DNA from 4 places in the Paenibacillus sp. FSL R5-0486 genome. Region 1 is predicted to be linked to each of the others. Evidence: predicted binding sites of a transcription regulator. Region 1 holds the regulator's gene; each other region holds the start of a gene.
The links. The regulator LexA, encoded in region 1, represses DNA repair genes until DNA is damaged. The targets are predictions, from matches to a motif close to CGAACATATGTTCG.
Positions count from the first base shown of each region.

Region 2: recA (recombinase RecA) is a predicted target of LexA. The motif match lies at 1,909-1,922, and genes of this name have one in related genera.
Region 3: addB (helicase-exonuclease AddAB subunit AddB) is a predicted target of LexA. The motif match lies at 4,711-4,724, and genes of this name have one in related genera.
Region 4: MKY01_RS16790 (DNA polymerase IV) is a predicted target of LexA. The motif match lies at 4,282-4,295, and genes of this name have one in related genera.

Region 1 is NZ_CP150237.1:4,125,433-4,131,705, forward strand. Features, by position in the region: gene MKY01_RS18310 (hypothetical protein) at 1-627, opposite strand, end outside; gene MKY01_RS18315 (HAD family hydrolase) at 1,224-2,015, opposite strand; gene MKY01_RS18320 (hypothetical protein) at 2,044-2,553, opposite strand; gene MKY01_RS18325 (DUF896 domain-containing protein) at 2,679-2,888, opposite strand; gene MKY01_RS18330 (LysM peptidoglycan-binding domain-containing protein) at 2,984-3,361, opposite strand; gene lexA (transcriptional repressor LexA) at 3,659-4,285, shown strand; gene MKY01_RS18340 (aldehyde dehydrogenase) at 4,390-5,691, opposite strand.
Region 2 is NZ_CP150237.1:2,609,765-2,616,037, forward strand. Features, by position in the region: gene pgsA (CDP-diacylglycerol--glycerol-3-phosphate 3-phosphatidyltransferase) at 1-384, shown strand, start outside; gene MKY01_RS11790 (competence/damage-inducible protein A) at 492-1,748, shown strand; gene recA (recombinase RecA) at 1,992-3,056, shown strand; gene MKY01_RS11800 (regulatory protein RecX) at 3,339-4,076, shown strand; gene rny (ribonuclease Y) at 4,387-5,928, shown strand; gene MKY01_RS11810 (TIGR00282 family metallophosphoesterase) at 6,083-6,273, shown strand, end outside.
Region 3 is NZ_CP150237.1:5,011,065-5,017,337, forward strand. Features, by position in the region: gene addA (helicase-exonuclease AddAB subunit AddA) at 1-1,146, opposite strand, end outside; gene addB (helicase-exonuclease AddAB subunit AddB) at 1,143-4,646, opposite strand; gene MKY01_RS22225 (class I SAM-dependent rRNA methyltransferase) at 4,846-6,222, opposite strand.
Region 4 is NZ_CP150237.1:3,783,937-3,790,209, reverse strand. Features, by position in the region: gene MKY01_RS16815 (ester cyclase) at 1-184, opposite strand, end outside; gene MKY01_RS16810 (helix-turn-helix domain-containing protein) at 553-909, shown strand; gene MKY01_RS16805 (radical SAM protein) at 1,106-1,939, opposite strand; gene MKY01_RS16800 (hypothetical protein) at 2,304-2,672, opposite strand; gene MKY01_RS16795 (YolD-like family protein) at 2,674-3,021, opposite strand; gene MKY01_RS16790 (DNA polymerase IV) at 3,018-4,256, opposite strand; gene MKY01_RS16785 (glycoside hydrolase family 1 protein) at 4,543-6,003, opposite strand; gene MKY01_RS16780 (beta-glucoside-specific PTS transporter subunit IIABC) at 6,017-6,273, opposite strand, start outside.

The DNA.
Region 1 (6,273 bases):
ACTTTCGTGCAACATTTCCTTATGGTCTCTCTCATGATGATAATTAACATTGTTTATAAATTCAATAAAATAAGGCTCATCTGGCTTGATTTCTTCACTCATACAAGCTTTTTTAATTTCCGTAAACGGTACAACGTACTTCTTATACTCCGTTATATCATCAACAATATAGACCTCATTGGTTGTTAAATTAAAGCCGTAAACTAAAATGGGATGTAGACCATGCTTTTTGTTAAAATAAAACTCACGGCCTCTTTGATAATATAAATCAATAACAAGGGAAACTGGGTTTCCTTTTGAAAGCGAACTAATGATTTCTGATTGTAACGAATCTATATGTGGTGAAGTAAAATTCATTGAAATACACATTTCATCCATTACTTCATCTAGCCTCTTAAAGTTCAAAATATCCAGTTTGAAATAACCGGTACTTCCTAGTTTATCTTTATCAAATCTGTATATCGTGGTGAAATTATTAACTATAGAAAACTTATCCTTTTTGAAATAGTCGGCAATTGTCATTAGAGAATTATGGCTGCAATTTAGGAAGGGATGATTGCTATGTGGGAACATTTTTTTCATACCGTTGAAATATTGAAAATCAGTAAGAGAGATGATTTTATCCATAAGAGTCTCCTTTGGGTGGGCTTAGTAACTATTTGGATTCCTATAATCCATTAAAAGGATTAAATTTCATTTTTCTTTATGACCGATTGTCAAGCCCAGGGTGACAGATGAGCGAAAAGGAATTCGTGAGCCGTTTTACACCCCAAGCATTTGCGTCGTCTGTGATCTATTAATTCGAGCGAGCTCGGGAGGCACAGATCAGTGAAAAGGTAGGTATTCCACTTCGAATTCCCTCCATTCAAGAATTGCAGTATTATGGTATCCCATTAGGAATACGTACATAATAAAGCACAGTAGACATTTGAATGACTGGCAATTTACTATAATTGCGGTTAGAAATTTATTAAAACATCTCTACCTTAAATTTGATATGGCCGCGGCACTAGTATATCAACTATATTTTAATTGACCCCCTATACAATTTCAATAAATTTTACCATAATAAATAATATATAGATGTAACATTCATTTCGGTCATCGTACCCGCTAAACCACCCTAAAAACAAAAAAGCATTGTCAGCTATGTGAACGATAATACCGTCCAAATAGCCGCAATGCTTCATGTTATATTTGATTTAGTGAAATCACAAGTGGGTTCAGAAATTAGCAATTAGACCTGTTAATTCAGACAAATGCTTGATTTCATGGTCTGGCGCATACGCTTCATTGTTGTTCTTATGCTCACGGTTAATCCATACGGATTGGATGCCAGATGATAAAGCACCACGAATATCAGTCGTTAACTTGTCTCCAACCATCATGCTCTCTTCGGGTTTAACACCCAGTTTACTCAAAGCATGTTCAAATATCGACGGATCTGGTTTTCCTTTTCCGAAGTTACCCGAGATAATAATCTCATCAAAGAAAGGAGTCAATTCAGGTACACCATCCAACTTCTCTTGTTGCAAAGCAGGACAACCGTTCGTTAACAACAACAGTTTGTACTTGCCTTGTAACTGACGCAAGGTATCCATCGTTTCTTCGTATACATGTGGTCGAGATCTCCGTTCTACTCCAAACTGCGCAGCCAGTTGTTCAGCAAGATCTTCCCGATCTATACCCAACTTCAACAAGCCACGACGCCAGGATTCTTTACGGTAAACTGGAGCAAGCTGTTCCAACTGACGGAACTCAGGTTGATCCCCACCAGTAAAGTTAGCCCAAAGGCCTTCAAACGGATTGATTCCAATCATTTTGGTAAAAGGAAAGGTTTCATATGATTCATACAGCCCACGTGCCTCATTACGAACAGCTTCTTCAAGTTCTTCTGGTTTGACCCCAGTCTCTTGCGCTGCGATTAGACAAGTCTCATGAAAAGCTTCTCGAACACTACGCTCATCCCATAATAAAGTATCATCTAGGTCGAACAAAATCGCTTTTAACGCCATTCCGATCATCTACCCCTTTATGCAATAATTACTTTTCGACGGTTTCCACGGTGATCTGGTGTGCTTTCGCAAATTTCAGCAAACGTTCTGCAATCGCATCTGTATCGTAACGGTTCAATAACTTGGTAAACACCCATCTTTTCCCGCGACTGTTATGTTCGATAACAACTGTACCTGGTTCAATTCTGAATTTGACGATATCGTCAACCCCAATTGAACGTTCACGATTACCCTTCGTCGTTATAATCCGATTACTGCTAATCTTGATGTATGGACGGCGAAGCATGAAGATGACTGCCAAAAATACGTAAAGCAGCATGGTCACCCAGTCCCAAGTTGTCATTGGAGCTTGCACAAGGAATGTGCTCATAAACAGATACAAAAAGGCGAGACCGATCAAAAATATTGGGAACAACAAGCTGCGTCCCTTAAAGACTTCTTCACCTGGTGTACCTGTGATTGGTTGACCACTTTTTTTGCGTTGCTGATTTAACTGCTTGGAATTTTTCTTAACCGTTCTCTCGAACGAACGCGACATGAGAATCCCCCTTATGTGTCTTTGTATCGGCTTACATAATTGCAAACCAACATTTCCCCCTATAAATTGCACACTCAAAATAACAGGAAGAAACCTAAATATCATAATGATATCATTAGGTTTCGTTAGTGTTTGAGTTTGCCTTGGTGGCCTTTGTCATTCTCATCATCAACAATCTCAATGGTATCCAGTTGTTGTCTGAAATTGCTGCGAATATTACTCAAATAAATCTCTCTTAGCTCGGCACGTTCAGCAAGTTCTTCCTCCGACAATCCAGTGGACTTTTGCTTACGAGCCAATTCGTTAATGCGTGCTACCAGACTATCTATATCCAAGCTTGTCCCCTCCAAAAATACAAAGTCATATTAACTTTGCCATTATAAAGGCTGCTTGTCAAGCTGACACGCGCTAACACTTATTGATGTGCATTTTATTCTGCAAATTGCGGTAGAGCTAGTACTTGTCCCACTTGGATGGAAGTTGTATGAAGTTGATTCACTTTCTTAATTGCTTCTATATAAATACGTGTATCCATATTCGTCGGTTTATGTTCCAAAGAAATACTCCATAATGTTTCCCCTTGTGAAACAGCTATCTTTCCTCCAGGCAGAACATCATTCTCATTGCCGGCAAATACAGTTAAAACAGTGCTACATCCAATAAATATAATCAAAGAGGTAATGGCTACCTTTAACATCCATGAAGAAATCTTGAAACGCGCTAAAACCTTCTTGTATTTCCCTATGTTAGACTTCACCAGTTCCGAATTCATTGGTTCATAAATGCTTTGATAAGTAGAATATCTCATTAAATACCCGCCTCCAAACGTTTGTTCCTATCTGTTGAAATCAATATAACACGAACACTTGTTTTGTTCAATAGATTTTCAGAACAATTGTTCGCTTCTTTTTTAGAAGGAGCAATATCTTATTTCAAGTACATTTGCAAAGCATTTGCAATATTATGCTCTGACTTTTGAACAATTTCTGTTCTATAAGTTAAAAAACACTGATTTAATGCTATTTTATTTAGAACTTATGTTTGTACGAACGGAGGTTCTATGTTATAATTTTCCCAAACGTTACTAAAATGGGGTTGATACGGTATGTCGAAGATATCCAGCAGGCAGCAGGCTATTCTGGAGTTTATACGAAATGAAGTCCGGTTGAAGGGGTATCCTCCTTCCGTACGGGAAATTGGTGAAGCGGTTGGACTGGCTTCCAGCTCAACAGTACATGGACATTTGGATCGTTTGGAGAAAAAAGGTTTGATCCGACGCGACCCTACCAAGCCAAGAGCCATTGAGCTTTTGAGCCAGGAAGAATCTGAGCATTCTCATCAATTTGCTCATAGCGTTGCACGTATTCCTGTTGTTGGTAAGGTTACAGCCGGGGTTCCAATCACTGCAACCGAGAACATTGAAGACTACTTCCCTCTTCCTACACATTATGTAGGCGAACAAAAAGTGTTTATGCTTTCAGTAGTGGGAGATAGTATGGTGGAAGCTGGAATCGTTAATGGAGATTACGTTATTGTCCGTCAACAGCAAACTGCTGATAACGGTGATATCGTCGTTGCAATGACTGAAGACGATGAAGCTACAGTGAAAACGTTCTATAAAGAGAAAGATCATATTCGCCTTCAACCGGAGAATGCGACCTTCGAACCTTTACGTTTGAAACATGTTAGTATTCTGGGTAAAGTCATTGGCCTTTTCCGAGATATTCATTAATATTTAACTTGAGTAACAAAACTAGATGTAATGAAATACGAAAGAGGTTGTCCTGATCAACAGGACAACCTCTTTTTTCTTGTTTATGTTATTTTAGCGGCTAATTATTCACTGCGTCTCAGAACACTCTTGTGATGCGAGAACACATCAAAGCTCTGTTGTCCGTGATATGAGCCCATACCGCTCTCTCCTACACCACCAAACGGGAGGTAGTGTGAAGTCATATGAGAAAGTGTGTCATTAATACATCCCCCACCGAAGGATACTTGATTCAGAACCTGATCCTGCAGCTGCTCATCCTGTGTGAAGAGATATAGCGCCAATGGTTTTGGCCGGCGAACAATCTCATCTAGCATAGGATTCAGGTCACTGTACGTAAATACAGGAAGAATCGGACCGAAGATCTCATCTTGCATGACAGCTGATTCCCAGTTCACATCTCCAAGTACAGTCGGCTCAATGAGCAACTGCTCTCGTACAGAACGTCCACCAATCAGCGTTTTGCCATCTGTTAGGAATTTCGACAACCGATCAAAGTTACGCGAGTTAACAATATGCGGGAAATCAGCGTTCTGTAACACATCGTCCCCAAATTTATCTTTGATCTCTGCGCCAATCAGATTGATCAATTCGTCATGAACTTGTTCATGTACAAGCAAATAATCCGGAGCAACGCAAGTTTGGCCTGCATTCAGGAACTTACCACGAACAATACGCTGGGCCACCAGCTTCAGTTCTGCATCGTTATGGACAATAGCAGGACTCTTGCCCCCTAGCTCCAGGGTTACAGGAGTCAAATGCTCCGCAGCTGCCTTCATAACAATGCGACCAACACCTGTGCTTCCTGTGAAGAAAATATAATCAAACTTCTCTTTCAACAATGCTGTACTGGCTTCAACTTCCCCTTCCATAACGGCGATATACTCCTGAGGGAAGATTTCCTGAATCAGATCATATGTCAGACGAGATACCGCTGGTGTTAATTCAGAAGGCTTGATAACTACACAGTTACCGGCTGCAATTGCTCCAATCAGTGGACCAAAGGCCAGTTGGAAAGGATAGTTCCAAGGTGCAATAATAAGAGCCACTCCGTATGGTTCAGGGTAAATGGTGCTCACCCCATCCGGCATAACCGAATTGGTTGGGACTTGTTTTGGTGCAGCCCATTCCTGCAGATGTTCTAATGCAAAATCCAGTTCACCCAGAACAATGCGAATCTCGGAACCGTAAGCTTCCGCCTCTGATTTGTTCAAATCTGCCCGAAGTGCATCTTGAATCCGTTGCTGATACTTTTCAATTCCCTTTCTAAGCTGTTGAAGTGCATTAATCCGATACTCGATATTTTTAGTTTGTCCTGTATAAAAAAATGTACGTTGTTCTATCACAAGTTGTTTTGCCTGATCCATATTAACATCTCCAATTAATTATTTAAAATTAAATTGTTCAAAATTTAATTAAAGTATACCTCTTCTATATGAAACTTTCAACATACAAATGAAACATCCATTTGTATGTATTTGAACGTTGGTTGGATTTTTTATAGAGTGAAAGCTAGTACTTGCTACTATGTAATGGCTATTAGAATTTCTAAGGAAGCTTAATTTAGATTTTTTGCTTCCGACAGTTGGATGCACTGTAAGAAAGAATTCTAATTTCAGTTTCTCTTTAATGGGTTACTAGATAAATGACAATGGTTTTTGCGCTGTTACTAACATGAATTGATACATTTCTTCAAAATAGAAATGTTTAGTTACCACATATAAAAAACTCCCCTTTCATTAATGAAAAGAGAGCTTTACGATTATCTATTGGTGAACGAATGCATCATGTTAAAAGTAAGCCATGCTTACAGACAAACATAGGCTTCTTTGGTGACCCTTTTATCTGCTTCCATCTATATAACTCATCATCAGTTATTTTAAGTTTTCCACGCAATCATGTGCCTAGTTTCGTGTTTTTTATGAATTGCCCATACCTTGATTTGATGG
Region 2 (6,273 bases), 1.5 Mb from region 1:
AACATGGTTACCAATCTGGGGAAACTGCTCGATCCACTCGCAGACAAGTTGCTGGTTACTGCAGTTTTGATCTCGCTTGTGGAGATGGGCAAGCTGGATTCCTGGATTGCAGTTGTCATTATTAGTCGTGAATTTGCAGTTACCGGCTTGCGTCAAATTGCATTGCTGGATGGTTCGGTTGTTGCCGCCAGCGCTTGGGGCAAGCTGAAGACTGTAGTGCAGATTGTGGCGATTGTGCTGTTGCTGTTGAACAATTTCCCGTTTTCATACACGGGTATTCACGTTGATATTATCGCGGTATGGGCAGCAGCGCTTATTACCATCTGGTCGGGTATCGATTACTTTATCAAAAACAAAAACCTGCTTCATTTAACAAAAGCATAATGGTTTGTTCTTAAATGGGTAATCATGAAGGAAGCATTGGGTCAGGGGCAATAGGAAATTATCCTATTGCCCTTTGATCACTCACCACGTGTACAGGAGGATGCTCAATGAAGGCAGAAATCATTGCAGTTGGCACAGAGCTACTGCTTGGACAAATCGTCAATACCAATGCCAGATACCTATCCCGTGAATTGGCTGCGATGGGGATCGATGTATATTTCCAAACGGTGGTTGGGGATAACCTGAACCGACTTAGTGAAGCTATTCGTATTGCGCAGAGCCGTGCAGACGTTATTTTATTTTCCGGTGGCATCGGACCTACACAAGATGATCTGACCAAGGATGCGCTCGCAGCTGTTCTTAACCGGAAACTGCATACAGATCGAATGGCAATGGACAAAATTGAGAGCTTTTTCAGAGATCGTAATGTGGATATGACAGAGAATAACCGACGTCAGGCGATCGTTATTGATGGCGGAACACCTCTGGCCAATGAAACGGGCCTTGCGGCAGGAAATGCGATTTCTGACAATGACAAATATTATGTTGTGATGCCTGGACCACCTAAAGAGTTGATTCCAATGTTTGAACAGGAAGTCAAACCTTGGCTGTTCCAGCATGTACTCACAGAAGAGATGCCGATCTATTCCCGAATGCTCAAATTTGCAGGTATTGGTGAATCTGCTCTGGAAGATCGACTTCTGGATCTGATTGACGCGCAGACAGACCCTACGATTGCTCCTTACGCGAGCGAAGGCGAAGTTACGGTACGTGTCTCCACAAAGGCTGCGAGTGAGGGAGAGGCGAAGCTGAAGCTGGATGCGATGGAGGTTCAGATTCGGGAACGTTTGACAGAACATCTCTACGCGAACGAGGATGTGCCTATAGAGTACACGATTGTAACCATGATGTCTGACATGGGGCTGACGCTCAGCGCTGCTGAGAGCTGTACAGGAGGGCTTGTCATGCAGAGTCTGACCTCTGTACCCGGAAGTGCATCAATGCTCAAAGGTGGTATTGTTTGTTACTCCAATGAAATTAAAGAAAAGCTGCTGAATGTGCCTCATGATTATCTGGAGGGTGAAGATGCACCTGGGGCGGTAAGTCCTGAGGTTGCAAAAGTGCTTGCTGAGCAGATCCGCATGATTGGCGATGCTGATTTTGGCTTGGCTGTTACTGGTGTAGCTGGACCGGGATATTCGGAACGCAAGCCACCCGGACTTGTCTTCATCGCTCTTGCAGAACGTGGAAAAGAGACGGAAATTCATGAGCTGCGTATTAATGGTAATCGCGAGACGGTTCGCATTCGTTCAGCCAAAGCAATTCTATATCGCTTATGGCAAAAACTTGTGGCGATGGATTGATTAGTTAATAGCTTCGATTGCATTTACAGTTCCAAGCAAGTATAATTAAGGAAGACGGAAGAACCGTAGAATTAGGCTTTACAGCCTTGTTTACGGTTCTTTTTTCTGTTTAATGGAAAGTTTCCTTGAGGAAGAGGCGCCTCGGCCTTTACAAAAAAAACGAATGTATGTTCGAAAAAAAGCTTGGCAAACGTGTTAAAACAAGGTATCATTATCTTATAAACAGTAAAGGGTGTGAGCTTATTGTCAGACCGTCGTGCCGCGCTTGATATGGCGCTCCGTCAAATAGAGAAGCAATTTGGTAAAGGATCCATCATGAAACTGGGTGAGTCCACTCATATGAATGTGGAAATTATTCCCAGTGGTTCCTTGGCTTTGGATATTGCATTAGGAACAGGCGGCTTGCCTAAAGGCCGTATTGTTGAAATATATGGACCTGAATCCTCTGGTAAAACAACCGTAGCATTGCATGCTATCGCTGAAGTACAAAGAGCGGGTGGACAAGCTGCATTTATCGATGCCGAGCATGCTCTTGACCCACAGTACGCAAGCAAACTTGGTGTTAATATTGATGAATTGCTTCTGTCTCAGCCAGATACGGGTGAGCAAGGGCTGGAAATTGCAGAAGCTCTTGTACGCAGTGGTGCAGTAGATATCGTCGTTATTGACTCTGTAGCCGCATTGGTTCCAAAAGCAGAGATTGAAGGCGAAATGGGCGATTCACACGTTGGTTTGCAAGCGCGTTTGATGTCTCAGGCGCTGCGTAAACTGTCTGGTGCAATCAGCAAATCCAAAACAATCGCAATCTTCATTAACCAGCTTCGTGAGAAAGTCGGCGTTATGTTTGGTAACCCGGAAACAACACCTGGTGGTCGTGCTCTGAAGTTTTATTCCACAGTACGTCTGGATGTGCGTCGTATTGAGAGTATCAAATCAGGCAATGACATGATTGGTAACCGTACTCGTATTAAAGTTGTGAAAAACAAAGTGGCACCTCCGTTTAAACAAGCGGAAGTGGATATCATGTATGGCGAGGGTATTTCGAGAGAAGGCAGTATCATTGACATTGGTACAGAGCTGGACATCGTTAATAAAAGTGGTGCTTGGTACTCCTACGAAGGCGAGCGTTTAGGACAAGGTCGTGAGAACGCAAAGCAGTTCATGAAAGAGCATAAAGATATTGCTGACATCATTGAACAAAAAATTCGTGTAGCCAGTAACTTGGTTACTGCAGTTCCTGCGCCAACGAGTGAAGAGCAACAAAAAGAAGCAGCAGAAGAACAAGAATTGTTTGAAATCAACGAGTAATCTCTCAAAACCTCCCTTGTAGGGAGGACCCTGAGGGTGTTCCCCACTGGACTCCGTAAACTTATCTGATTGAGCTTGGATCAATCTGGATAATGGATTGTAGTGGGAGTACTCGTGCTGTCTAACAGCCCCTGTCCCAATGGACAGGGGCTGTTAGCACGCTAACTGCGGAGTAAAGGCCGGGCAGAGTTCCCGGTCTTTTGTATTATTGGTGTTCTTTGTCTTATGTGAAGATGTGCTTGGCGTAGTCAGAATGAAAATGTTATGAAAGGGGAGACCAGAATGGATCAACATGACGAGGATTTATATGAAGAAGCAGAACAGGACGGCCTATCCCAATTTCCGGACAACGAAGAACTTATTATTACACGTGTAGAACGAACGAAGAGCAGGCAAGCTCGTTATCGAATCACTTTTGGCATCCACTCCATTACGGTTCTTGAAGATGTGATGATTAAATACAGGATGACTCAAGGTAATACGTTTATGAAGAAGGATCTGGAAGATATCATTCTAGCTGATGAGCGACAGCGGACGTATGCACAGTCTCTGCGTTTTTTGGAGCATAAGCCACGTACGCGCCATGAATTAAGTCAGAAACTTCGTCAGAAGGAGTTTGCTGCACCTTTGATTGAAGAGGCGCTGGATCGGCTTGAGCGGGAGAACCTGGTGGATGACGATCTATTTGCGAAGGAATGGACAAGACAGCGTATGGAGGGCAAGCGGAAGGGAAAACTGTGGATAAGGCAAGAGCTGCGTCAAAAGGGCATTGCCAATGATCTCATTGTTGAGGCACTAGAAGGGATCAGTACAGATGCGGAATTTGAGACTGCCTTGAGTGCCGGACGCAAAAAATGGAATCAGGTCAAAGGGGACGTCAAAGAGAAGAAAAATAAAACGCTTCCCTTCCTAATGAGACGTGGTTTTTCAATGGATATGGTGCGCCGGGTCGTGAATTGTTTAATTGAAGAAGATGAGGCTGGGGACCCTGAAGATGACGAAGCGTTGTTATGGGATTAGCAGACTAGAGTCTCTATACTGCATTCTCTTGACAATTTCTTTCGTCAAATACTAAAATGGACATGAGTCTGTAAGAAATGGACAACCCTTTTTCCTTCCAAAAAAGCGGTTTCGGTTTCTTAAGATTTATACCATTCTTAATTATGGGTTCGCTGGAAACAGTGAATAGTACGTGGAAACATGTACATGTGAAATGAAAATCGGCGGGGGATCGCCGTGAGTATTCGTTATTCCCAAACATATGTAAGGTTTGAAAACTGCAAATTGACCCAAGGAATGCCTTGGAGGAACCAACGAGGAGGTGAACAGTATGGAAATTGCAATCACGATCGCTCTCGTTGCAGCCGCGCTATTCATTGGGTTCGGAGTAGGATATTTTATTCGCAAATCTCTTGCAGAGGCTAAAATCTCTAGTGCGGAACAAGCTGCCGTACAAATCGTGGAGAACGCGAAGAAAGAGGCAGAAGCACTGAAGAAAGAAACGGTGCTGGAGGCGAAGGATGAAATCCATCGCATTCGCGCTGAAGCTGAAAAAGACACTCGTGAACGTCGGAATGAAATTCAACGACAAGAAAGACGATTGTTGCAAAAAGAAGAGTCGCTGGATAAAAAATTGGAATCACTCGAACGTAAAGAAGAGCAAGTGGCTAACAAAGAGAAACGAATTGATGAGACTCAGCAACAGATCGAAATGATTTACAAAAACCAGGTGACAGAGTTGGAACGTATATCCAACCTCACCATGGAAGACGCACGCAGTATCATACTGTCCAACGTAGAACAGGAAGTTCGTCATGAGACGGCTCAAATGATCAAGGACATTGAACAACAAGCGAAGGAAGAAGCGGACAAAAAGTCCCGCGAGATTATTACACTCGCCATCCAACGTTGTGCGGCTGACCACGTAGCGGAAACAACGGTATCTGTTGTTACCCTGCCAAATGAAGAAATGAAAGGCCGGATTATCGGTCGTGAAGGACGTAACATCCGTGCGCTTGAAACCCTTACAGGGATTGACCTCATTATCGATGATACGCCAGAAGCTGTTATTCTGTCGGGCTTTGACCCGATTCGCCGTGAAATCGCCCGTACTGCCCTGGAGAAACTGGTGGCTGATGGACGTATTCACCCGGCACGGATTGAAGAGATGGTTGAGAAATCCCGCAAAGAAGTGGATGAGCGCATCCGTGAATACGGTGAGCAAGCTACCTTTGAAGTGGGCGTGCATGGTCTGCATCCGGATCTGATCAAAATTTTGGGCCGGTTGAAGTTCCGTACAAGTTACGGTCAGAACGTCTTGAAACATTCAATGGAAGTCGCTTATCTGGCTGGACTGATGGCTGGCGAACTGGGAGAAGACGTAACTCTGGCAAGACGTGCAGGTCTATTGCATGACATCGGTAAAGCGCTGGATCACGAAGTGGAAGGATCACACGTCGAAATTGGCGTGGAACTGGCGAAGAAATACAAAGAACATCCGGTTGTAATCAACAGTATCGCGTCCCATCACGGAGATTGCGAAGCGACTTCGGTCATTGCCATGTTGGTTGGCGCAGCAGATGCGCTCTCCGCAGCAAGACCAGGCGCACGCCGCGAAACGCTGGAAACGTATATCAAACGACTGGAGAAGCTGGAAGAAATCTCAGAGTCCTTCGAAGGTGTCGAGAAATCGTATGCCATTCAGGCCGGACGCGAAGTTCGCGTTATGGTACAGCCTGAGAAGATCGATGATGCTGAAGCCTTCCGCTTAGCCCGTGACATCACGAAGATGATTGAGAATGAACTCGACTATCCGGGTCACATCAAAGTCACCGTCATCCGGGAAACCCGTGCGGTTGAATACGCAAAATAGAGCATTACGGAAAAGTGGCCGCAGTAGTGGGCCACTTTTCCTGTTGATAGCCTGTTAAAAGGCAACTACACATTATGGAGCATGAGATAGAGTCCTGCAAAGGTTCAACATTTGAAGTAAGAGGACTTTGCAGGAATTGAGGAGGCAGTAATCAATGAAAGTTTTGTTTATTGGTGACATTGTAGGTAACGTGGGACGTAAGGCATTAAAGGAAAATTTACCGTACCTGAAATCAAAGTATAAGCCACATGTGGTGATTGTGAATGGTGAAAATGCGGCAGCAGGTCGTGGCATTACCGGTGCAATCGCAAATGAGTTTTTCAACTGGGGTGTACATGGTATTAC
Region 3 (6,273 bases), 890 kb from region 1:
GTGAAGACAGTAATGCTCCAGATCACTGAAGTCAACTTGCCCACGTTCCTGTTTGGCCTGTCGATAACGTTCTCCAAATGTACTAACCAACCTAGACAACTCCTGCATGAGTGGTGCCGCTTGCTCCAGCTCCTGCCAGAACGAAAACGCACTCCTTCCGAACAATGAACCTTTCAGGTCGGTAACTGCCTTTTTCGCAGCCTCACGGAGTTCCTTCACCTGATCTTGTAAAGCAGGGTCCGTCTGATCTTTCTTGCAAGGTTTCAGTTTGCCAAATGTAGCGGGTTGAAACACTTCAGGCAACCTTTCCCATGGCATAACCTGGGCCGCAGACAACAGTTCTTCTACCATCACCAGGTCTTCTTTTAACGTATCTGCATAAGGTGCCGGACCTTCAGGCTGCATGGAAATATGAATGCCTTGACGGAGCAATCCTGCTGCACCACTTAAAGCAAGAGCCGCATCACGCAAAATACTCTGAACCCATGCTGAATGTCCAAGTGCCTCTACACTTTCCACCTGAAAAGCAGACGCCATCTCTGAGAGCCAATGATCCGGCCAGGAATGACTGCGGGAGAAATCATACAAACGTTGCACCAGTCGATGCATCGCATCATCGTTTCGTTCTCCACTGAACCAGTCTACTAATTCGCGGAATGTACTCCCTTCATCTTCTTCGCCATACTTTTCCTCAAATAGTTCTTCAAGCAGTTCCTGCCGCATGATTTCCGCTTCATTTTCATTCAGGATACGGAAAGCCGGGTTCAACGGAATTTGCTGATAATAACGGCGAATGACTTCCATACAGAATGAATGCAGCGTTGTAATAGATGCCCGTCCAAGCAGCGACAGCTGCTTACGCAGATGCTCTTCTCCAGGCTGTTCTTCCAGCGCACGTTCCAACGCTTCCCGAATCCGTTGTTTCATCTCGGCGGCGGCCGCTTTGGTAAACGTAGCTACAAGTAAACGATCCACACTGTATCCTTGGGAGGGATCTGCGATCTTGCGAATAATTCGTTCAACCAGCACGGCTGTCTTGCCTGATCCCGCCGCTGCGGCAACCAGTATGTCTTCTCCGCTTTCCGAGATGGCACTCCACTGGTCATCACTCCAGAAGCTACCCTCCGGTTTTGGCATATTCGTCATGATGTTTCCCCTCCCTTGGTGTGAGATAACATATCCCAGATTTGCTGTTTGCCCGGTTTGGACAACAGGTTATACTCATTTCCTTCTATATTCTCATCAAACTGACAAACAGGCTTATACGGACAGAACGTGCACGCCACTTCCTGCTGAATACGATAAGGCTCAATGGCCACATCCCCATCCGTAATTCGGGTACCAATCTCACGGATATTACTGCGAACCGAAGCAAGCAGCGTATCCCATTGCTCTGGCGTAGCTACAGCGGCGCTACTATAAAAGCTTCCGTCCGCCTTAAGAGCAACTGGAATAATAGCTGAATATCCCTTATCCAGGGTGTTGTCCATTTGAGCGATTGCGTCCCGATCCGCCAGAAGCAAACCTTTCATTTTGAACCGTTTCAGTAGTTCTTGTCCTGCCTGCTCTGATGTCATGCCGTTTGCAGATTGCAACAGCGGGTTATGCACATGGAAATACAACGTTCCTCCCGGCATCGCCGTTTCCCCAAGCCATTCTTCGGCAGCACTAAGCAGCACCTCCAGATAGGTGAGCATTTGCAATGACAGACCATAGTACACTTCATGTAACTTGAGGTCCGTCTGGCTTGATTTATAGTCAATGACACGCAGGAGCAGACCATTCTCTCCTTCTGCGACATCTACACGGTCAATTCGACCCACGATCTCCATCACACAGCCGTTCTCCAGTTCAAAACGTAGTGGCGGCAGTGTTTTATCGGGTCCAAAATCAAGCTCCAATCCAATCGGTTCAAAACTTCCACGTCTGGACTGTTCACCAAGAATAACCGATGCCCGGCTAACAATGTCCTTCAATTTGCGGAAAATATAACCGTATCGCTTGGTGCTTAGCAAAATCTCCCCTTGCAGCTGTGGTGCAATCTGCTCCACAGTTTGCTCGGCTTCCTGACGACATTGGTCTGGAGTCAAACTGCCCCAACTACGATTTTCTTCGCGCAATCGCATAGCCAACTGGCTTAGTGCAGCATGAAACAGCTGTCCGATATCAGGAGCCTGAAGGCGGTACAATTGCCGTTCTTTGAGACGCAGCCCATGCGAAGCAAAATGGGAGAACGGACAAGCGACGAACCGCTCCATTCGCGAGACACTAGTCCTCACCTCTGTACCATACAGTCTGCGACTGGTAGCTGTACGTAGTGGTAATGCCCGATTACGATAAAAGATTGATCCCATCAACCGTTCCAGCTGAGGTCTGCTTGTCTCTCGAGATACATGCCAATTGTAGACCGCCCACCACATTTCAGGGATGTCTTCTCCGCGGCGCCATTTGCGCAATTGTCCAATAAGCGTTGACAGACTCTGACCCGGATGGGTGACATAGGACCAATGCGCTTCTTCCGAGTTCGCAACCGGTGGTTGAGCGAGCAATGGCTGTTCTTGTAGACCAAACATCTTCCGTACATGGCGGACAATCTCGGAAGGAAGCAGTGCTTTCCCCTCATCATCAGCAACCGGGTAACTCAGCCACAACTGGCTGCTTGCCGCTGTAAGTGCCGTATAGATCAGAAAACGTTCATCCAGCATCTGCCTTGTTGCACCTGGTCCAAGCGCCATGCCTCTTTCCGTCAGTAACGCTCTCTCCAGTTCCGTTAATACGCCATCATCCTGAGGTACGGCGGGTAATTCACCATCAACGGCGCCAAGGATAAATACGTATTTGATGTCCTGAAGGCGTGTACGGTCCATAGAACCCATCAAAACCTGATCAAGTGCTGGTGGTACCAGACCCAGCTTCAGTTCCGTCAATCCGGTCTCAATCATCCCGGCAAACAGCGTGATATCCAGCCGTTCATTCCCCATCATATCGACCATCTGATCCAATAAATCTAGCACAGCTCCCCACATCTGCCGATGTTCTCTCGACCGTTCGGGGTCACCTTGTGCCTTAGCTTCAGCAGACATGTTCTCCAGCTTCCATGCGATCTCAGCATCTTCCAGCAGTCTGTATAGTGCCTCGCACTGGGCTTTGGCTGTCTTTGCCTTTTTCATTCGTTTCTCAAAAGCACCCAAGGAATCTGTAATGACCGTTCGACAGCTCTCCATTAAAGAAAGCATCTGGTCCCGTCCTCGACTACGGCCATCCTGACCGTTATCTTCCAGTGATAAGCTAGGTACATACTTCCACGGTTTGCCGTCAGTCCAGCGATACCCGTGAATACCACAAGCCAGTACATAATTCTCAAGCTGGTCCATATCTTCACGAGTGATGGAACCATCACGCGGAAGTAGCAGATCCGTTTTGACACAGCGAAATACATCCTCGTAACGCCAATGTCGACGAACAATGTCGAGTGCAGAACGGATAAACTCGGATAATGGATGATGAAGTTCATTTCTTCTGCGGTCCAGAAAGACGGGTACGTCATAATCCCTGAATAGAGGTTCAGCTATATCAGCGTAGGTATCCAACTGACGAACAAGTACCGCCATATCCCGATAACGCGCACCTTCATTTTGTGCCAGGCGCCGCATCTCACGCAGTGCTCCCTCCATCTCAGCTCGTCGGTTCTCCGCTGCAACCAGTCGGATTCCGGAATCAAGGCCTTCACTTTTCCAACGAATTCGGCGGTCGAAACCAGCCTCCAGATGAGCAAGTCCCGGGCGATCCTTGTATCTCGGTGGAATCTCCGAATCTAGAACGGTTATATCGCTCGTTACACCCAGTTCGTCAGCCATTCCTTTCAGGCGCGCATAGGCACTTGCCGTGGGATAAAATAGTTCCAGTTCTCCAGGCAGTGCGCCGTGATCATAAGGACGATCCAATGTCAGTGCAATCGTCACGGAAGAGGACTGCAACATCAGCCGACCAATCACACTCATCTCCTGTGGTGTGAATCCCTGAAAACCATCAATCCAGATCTGGGCATCCTGCAGCAATGCACTTTCCGACAAACGATCTGTCAGCTCGGTCAACGTGTCTTCATCATCAATATATAAATTGGTCAGTTCCTGTTCATAGTCACGATATATCAGATTCAAGTCATGCAACTTGTCCTCCAGAATTGGCGAAGTGGATGAGGTATTCCCTCCAGACAGCCCGTCTTCCAGCAATGATGGATCAACTTCATAACGTTTAAATTCACTATATAAGTCATTTAATTCGCCTATAAAACCCAGCTGGCTGCCGGATGCACCAAACAGCTTTAATTCTTCCTTACGGCGCTGGATGACCTTGTAGAGCAGCATCTTTTTGCCTTCGGCTCCGATCGGAATACGAGCAGAACCACCTGCTTCTTGCATTACACGATAGGCTAGACGGCGAAAGCCGAGCACTTCTGCACGCATGGTACCTTTAATTGCTCCAGAAGACACCAATACCTGCTCTGTTCGAAAAGAACTCTGTTCGGGAACGAGTAAAATCAAAGGTGTGCCTTGCGGCTCCTTTTGAAGCAGGGATGTAATTTCCCGGGTAATCAGCAAGCTTTTTCCGCTGCCTGCCCGGCCAATAACAAAACGAACGGACATGTCTAATCCTCCAAACCACACGTACAAGATTTTAATTCCCAGTATAACATATCTGACTTGGTTCGGAACATACGTTTGCCACTATCCGGTAAAACCGGAGATCATCTCCGTTAACACAGCAAAACAGCAAAAAGCCCGCAGCTATCACACTGTGGACTTTTGACTTGATCTATACTTGATTGGAACGAAAATCATACGATTAATTCTTTTTACTGCGCACTTCGAAAATAGCAAATTTCAGGTAATGTCCTTCATCCACGCCCAAAATTTGTGGGTGATCCTTACCGGCTGCTTTCCAGTCGATCAAACGAAGCACTTTGCCTGCATCTTCCGCTGCATCGGCAATCGTATCCAGGAAGAGGTCTGGACGCATGTGATACGAACAGCTGGCTGTTACCAAATATCCACCCTCATTGACCAGTTTCATTCCTTGCAAATTGATATCTTTATAACCGCGACATGCACCTTTAACTGCTGATTTCGTTTTGGCAAATGCAGGAGGATCAAGGATGACCACATCAAATGTTTTACCGCCAGCTGCAAGCGCTTTGGATGTATCCACTTTCTGTTCGCCTGCACGTGCACGTGCGGTACGTTCATCCAGCCCTTTCACTTGTTCACGCAAGTACTGGAATGCATCAGCAACTACGAACTCAACCCGGTCAGTGAAACCGTTCAGCTCCACATTTGTTCGTGCACTCTCAATGGCATGCTCCGAAATATCAAGACAAGTCACTTTTTTGGCTCCATACTTGCAAGCATTCAACGTAAAGCTACCCGTGTGTGAGAAACACTCCAGAACAGTGGCACCATCCCAATATGGGAATGTAACTACCTTACCGCTTTTATTCACAGGCAAGAGCTGCTCTGTGCCATCCTGCTCAGTCGTTTGAAGTGTGATTCCACTCTTGTAGCCCCAACCCTTCATGAGCGGTTCGATGGCTGCACGATTCTCACGTTGGTCGAAGAAGTAACCTGTCTTCTGCCCTTCCACGATATCCACTTTAATGAGTAGTCCATTCTCTGTAACCGTGACATGCCGTGGGCACTCTCCATGCAGCGGACCTTTGGTCTGCTCCAAACCTTCCAGTTCACGAATCGAGACATCACTGCGCTCATATATGCCTTCCGGCTGCATTACTTCAATGAGTGCCTGTACGATGGCTTCACGGCAACGATCCATGCCAAGTGTAAGCAACTGTACAACGAGGATGCTACCGAAACGGTCAACGATCAATCCTGGTAGAAAATCAGCTTCGCCGTAAACGAGCCGGTATGCCTCGCCATCCTGTATAAAACGTTCCCGATGACGCAAACAATCGCGGAAACGAGCTGCAAAAAACGCGGTGTCCATCTGTTCGGACTCCAGAGGTTGATACGCTACAACTCTTACAGTGATTTGAGATGCGGGATTGTAATATCCTGTCGCCAGATAGCGACCTTGATGATTCAATACATTGACCAGATCACCCGGTTCCGGGTTTCCGTCAACAGAGGCAATTTCATTGTTAAATATCCATGGATGTGCATGTTCAAGCCGCTTTTTGCGACTGCGTTCGAGTGTAACTGATGGCAAGGTAGATCCACTTCCTTTAATTTAATAGTTCAAAAGATAGGTTTGGTGCGG
Region 4 (6,273 bases), 340 kb from region 1:
AAAAACCAGATCTCATCATATGAATTATGGAGAGATAACCACTTGGACCATTCATTGGTTCTTTTTGCATAGGTACATAAAAAACAGCATCTGGAGCAATCAATTCTTCAGCAAGTTCCTTGCTTGCCGTATTAATGAAGTTCGTGAAACGATACATCAATTGTTTGTTTTCTGTAATCGTCATATTTAAACCCCTTTCTATTTTCGTGAGCATATGCCTTCATTAAAATTTTATCTCTACTTTAGATAATTGGTAAGTAGGCACCTTAATGTTGCATAGGCACCTTTTTGTAACTAGTATTTTATCTTTAGGTTGCAGAGCCAATAAACTGATCTCTAAATGCTGTCTCCAAGAATTCAAGAACGTTAACATATGATTCAAAAAATAGTCACTCAGTTGCATAAACTCTCTTGCAAGCTCCCTCCTCTCTTCATTCATTCTCATTTGATTTTTCATCGACAGAATTATAATATAAGCAATGTATTGTTTTGAAAGTAGGCACCTTTTTGTTATATAGGAACCTAATAGTAACTATTGGAGGTGATAATGTAGTGATTTCAAAAAAAGAGTTGCCGTTGTGTCCCGTCGCAACGACAGTTGGATTGATAGGTAACAAGTGGAAGTTATTGGTTATGAGGGATCTTTTGAAGGGAACTCATCGATTCGGAGAACTTCGTAAAAGTATCCCGGAGATCAGTCAAAAGGTTCTCACTGAAAATTTACGTTCAATGGAAGAGGACGGAATTGTCATTCGTACTGTTTTTGCAGAAGTCCCTCCGAGAGTCGAATACAGCTTAAGTGATTTAGGAAATTCACTGAAGCCAATTATATTCTCTATGGAAACATGGGGGCTCGGGTACCAGAAACTCAATGATGAACTTCCAAACGATATTCATCAGAGTGAATGATGTCAAATTGTTACTCCACGGTCATTTCAAAATAGAATGAATCCCTCTACATCTTCAAGTTAAATCAATGGAGGACTCATACGTCCTCCATTGACTCGTATGAGAGAGTTGATCTTCGAACACCAGTTTCTGCAATATTTCTATTGCATGAAGAAAAAACGGGCAAGATCCTCATTAAATGAATGGCTATTTAAAATCAAAATGGATATGCACTGTTTTTGGATACATGAATAATTTCAGATGGAAACCTTGCCTTAAAATATTTTTCGACTTTCAGATGAATTCTTTTCTCGTACCATTTCTCCCAGCCGTTCGCCTCAAATAATTGTGGCATCCCTAACCGCTTAGATCTCATCCCCATTTGACCATCACCAATCAATAGCGTATCAATCCAAATTCGATCAGTTATGCCTTGTAACATGTTAGCGAAATTAGGTGAAAAAGGTAGCACAGGGGAAATAGATACTTGTGTATGTATCCCTGCATCATTTATCTTTTTCAAGGCTTTAACTCGTAAATCTATTCCAGGAGCATAGGGCGAAAAAATTCGTTTCACGTCTTCGCGATCTGTCTCGATTGTCATTGAAACCATAATTCTACATTTTTCCTTTAATTTCAGCAGTATATCAAGGTCTCTGGCAACCAGCGGGCTTCTAGTTTGAATTTGAAGTGAATCTGGTGGGTTTTTATCCATTTCTTCCAATAGGCTTCTTGTAATGTTTGCCCTCTGCTCTACAGGTTGATAAGGATCTGTGGCTGATGACATGAATATACTTATGGGTTTATTTTTACGTCTTAGAAGAGAGACTTCCCTTAGATAGTTTTCTGCTGCATTTTTCTTAACATCCACCCACGATCCCCAAGGAATATCCTTAAACTTTTGAATAGGCATTTCTCTGACGTAACAGTATTCGCAAGCAAATGCACAACCCGTATAGGGATTTAGTGAATGAGTAAAACCAATATCTAGATAACCTTTTACTTCACTTAATATTTTCTTAGACACAATGTCTTTGATTTCAATTGGCATGACGCTACCATCCCCTCAATTACTTTTATGCCCACTTCTCCTCTTGCGTTTTATCTTAAAATTTCTCATGCTACTTGAAATGACGACTTGAAAATTACGTCCCACAAGCGAACCGGGAAATTGGGCATCCTACTGATTTCTCGACTGTCTTAAACCTGCTGCTATTCCTCCTCCTTCGTGGCTTTTCTTTTGAATGTCCTTACTGAATACAGGGGCAGATTTATAATAATGAAGTTTTTTATCTTTGACATCCAAACATAGTTTACTCTGCCTCTTTATTTATCTTTTTTGTGATTCCCGGTTTACCGAAAGATCTGCTCGTATTTGTTGCCGCACCCATAAGTTAGACTCTTATTTTCTATGTTCATTTGAGCAAATCAGTAATATCAACGTTCATATGTTCGGTAAGCATTAAGGTTACATCCACTTTCACTTTGCTCCATAATAATGTCATTTTATGAATGTAACCTCTCACCGAATAATCTACCGTTAAACTCAGCTCAGATCTCACTTCATCTATGATTTTAATATGATGTTCCTTTAGCCTTTGTTTTGATTTGTACATTTCTAAAGCAATTTTCTTTTGGGTACCGTCCAGGTAGTCAACATACACAGATTTCATTTTGAAGTTTGAAGCGTATATTTTATGTTTATCTACCTCCAGAGCACCTAAAAGATAAGGGAGCTCTACCACCCTCTTCACGAGTGAAAGTTCCTCGAAAGTCTGTCGCACTTTACACGCCTCCTTCTTCAAGTTTTACAGCGACCAATTGATCAAAATCGACCCATTCAAATCCATTCTCCATTTCAATTTTGATTTTCTTTCCAAAGGTACTGACTGAAGTGACGATCCCGTGTATATCCCGATTGCCTGACTCAGTAAATATTTCAAAGGTGGCTTGCAATGTATAATTGAGCGACATATCTATATTTTGTGTAATAATCTCCCACTCATCTTCATGGATCAGCGGTTTCGTTAGATAATGAACTTGAGTACGATGCTGTATAATTCGTTCTTTATGTTGAGGAAGCATCATGCGGCTCGATTCCCATAATCCATTGGCCTCCAGTTTTTTGCTCATTTATAATGCCCCCCAATTTTAGATGCTCGATCGATCGCTTGACCCGCAGCCGTAATGGAGCTCGCTCGTAGAATGGCAATGTCGCCAAATCGATCCTTAATGTCGTCCATCACCTGATCAATGGCCCGTTTCTGCTCTTGATCATCAAAAAAAGATAGTTGATATGTATCCGCTTTGGATAATTGAGACAGGGATACGCCTACACGGCGCACAGGTTGCCCATCCCAGTGTTGATGAAATATGCGTTTGGCTATCTTGCATACATCAACGGTTATGTTTGTAGGATCAGACAGTTTAACCTGCCTGTGAAAACCAGTGGGGTGGTCAAAATCCGCTCCAGATACACTTACGGATACTACACTACTCATCAGTCCCTTTTTGCGGGCTCTTCTGCATACTTCTGTGCAGATATCGAGAATAACCACTTCGATCTCCCAAGCCTCTGTGAAATCTCTAGGCAGGGTCATTCCGTTTCCGATATCCTTTTGTGTACTGTGCGTGTTGACGGTTACCGGTGAATTGTCAATTCCATTTGCGACTCGCCAGATGACTTCTCCATTAACCCCCCACTTACTTCTTAGTTTGGAAAGAGGCGTATTAGCCAGGTCTCTAATGGTTCGGATGCCCATCTTCCACAGATGTTTTTCCATTCTTGAGCCGATCCCCCACATATCGCGGATGGGCTTATCTCCAATATGGAGGTGTAACTCCTCTTTTTTTAAGTGGAAAATACCCCCCTCTGCTTTTTTAGCGATCATATCGCAGCATAATTTACTGATGATTTTGTTTTCACCAATGCCAGCACTCGCGTAAACGCCTGTTTCATTATAGATTTTGTCTTGAATTTGCTTGGCCAAATCAACTGGATCATTACCGAATAGATGCATAGACCCTGTAAAATCAGCGAATAATTCGTCTATACTGTACGGTTCGACCAGATCGGTGAACTCTTCAATAATGGACATGATTTGAGTGGATACTTCGATATATTCTTGCATGTGTGGTCTCACAATGATCAGTTCAGGGCACTTCTGAAGAGACTGCCAGAGTGGTTCCGCGGTAGACACACCCTTCGCTTTGGCTAGTGGACAAGCGGCAAGGATAATTCCAGAGCGTCTTGCGGGGTCTCCCGCAACAGCTAATGGTCTATTTTTGTATTGAGGCATTTTTGCCTTTTCGACTGAAGCATAAAAGCTCTGCATATCAATGAGCATAATGGTTCGTTGCTTAGTCAACACTGAAATCACTCCTGTACTTTTAAGAACGTATGTTTGTATACATTATAGACCGAACACATGTTCTTTATGCAAGAGGTAAATATTTATATTTAGATTTTGAAAACCCTAGGACACCATAATGAACTGTAGACTGGATATTGTCAGCCACTTTAGCCATCCCAATAATTAATTCTTAGTTTTATTATTGATGCACAAAAAACCAAGTACTTGTCTCACAAAGTGATAAGTACTTGGTCTATTTGATGGAATTTAAAGATTGGATCATCTTTCGTTCGAGTGCAAATTATATTTCCAAATCCAATCTTTCCCCGTTGGATTCAATCACCTTTTTATACCAGTGGAAACTGTCCTTTTTACTTCTTTTCAGGGTACCTCCGCCCTCGTTATTCTTATCTACATAAATGAATCCGTAGCGTTTCTCCATTTCGCCAGTTGAGGCACTAACGATGTCGATGCAACCCCAAGCCGTGTAGCCGATAAGATTAACGCCATCGAGGATAGCTTCTCTCATTTGTTCGATATGATCTCGCAGGAAATTGATTCTATACGTATCATGGATAGAGCCATCCTCTTCGATGATATCAACCGCTCCCAGACCATTTTCAACGATCATTACAGGGATTCTATACCGATCGTACACATGATTGAGTACGTAACGAAGTCCAACTGGATCGATTTGCCATCCCCAATCATTTGCCTTCAAATAAGGATTTTTGAATCCACCAAAGACATTCCCCTGGGTCTCATCACCTTCTGGGCGGGTACCCACTACATGAGACTTGTAGTAGCTGAAGCTATAGAAATCAACACAGCCTTGTTTTAGCACTTCTACGTCTTCTTCTGCCATCTCAATCTGAATATTGTTCTCATTAAAATATCTCTTGGCAAAGTCAGGGTATTCCCCTCTAACTTGCACGTCGCTGCTCAGCATATTGTTAATCTGATCCATTCTCAGAGCCTTCAACATATCTTCCGGTTTACATGTACTTCCGTAACCATGACTATAATTAATCATACAACCGATTTGGAACGCCGGATTAATTTCATGAGCAAGCTTGACTGCTTTTGCACTTGCTATAAATTGATGATGTAAAGCCTGGAATCTTAATTGCGTACTATCCACAACCGTATTGTTAAATACACCACTATCATCAACTAATAATGCCCCTGCTATATATGCACCTGCTGGAACAATTAAACTATTGATCTCATTAAATGTAATCCAGTACTTCACGACATCCTTGTAACGGGTGAAAATGGTCTCACAATACCGTACGTAGCAGTCGATCATCTCTCTGGAAGCCCAGGCATTGAATTTCTCTGTTAGCGCAAACGGAGCTTCGTAATGTGAGATCGTAACGATAGGTTCAATATTATACTTTTTCAGTTCACTGAACACCTTGTCGTAAAATTGAAGTCCTGCTTCATTTGGCGTTACATCGTCCCCGTTGGGGAATATTCTGGACCAAGCAATGGACATTCTGAAGCATCGAAATCCCATCTCTGCAAACAGACGGATATCTTCTTTGTAATGATGGTAAAAGTCTACTGCCTCATGGGAAGGATAGTTTACGCCCTCCTCAATGTGTTTGGTGATCCGTCTTGGAGTAGTATGCGTTCCACCCGTCATCATATCTGCTGTACTTGCCTTTTTACCATCAATGTTCCAGGCACCCTCGTATTGATTCGCCGCTGTTGCGCCGCCCCACATAAAAGAGTCTGGGAATACGGTTGTGTTCTTCATTGGAAATTCCTCCTTATATGATCTTAATTAGTTTTTCCCCGATCGTAATCGATGGTTTGTCTATACCAATTACATCTGTAAAGTCATCTGAATTCGTAACAATAATAGGTGTAGTCAGATCATAACCTTTGGCGGCTATTGCATCTGTATCGAATTCAATAAGTAAATCCCCAGCTTTTACTTCATCACCTTCTTGTACATGCACCTTGAAATGTTCACCTTTCAGCTTCACCGTGTTCATGCCGATATGAACGAGGAGTTCAGCGCCAT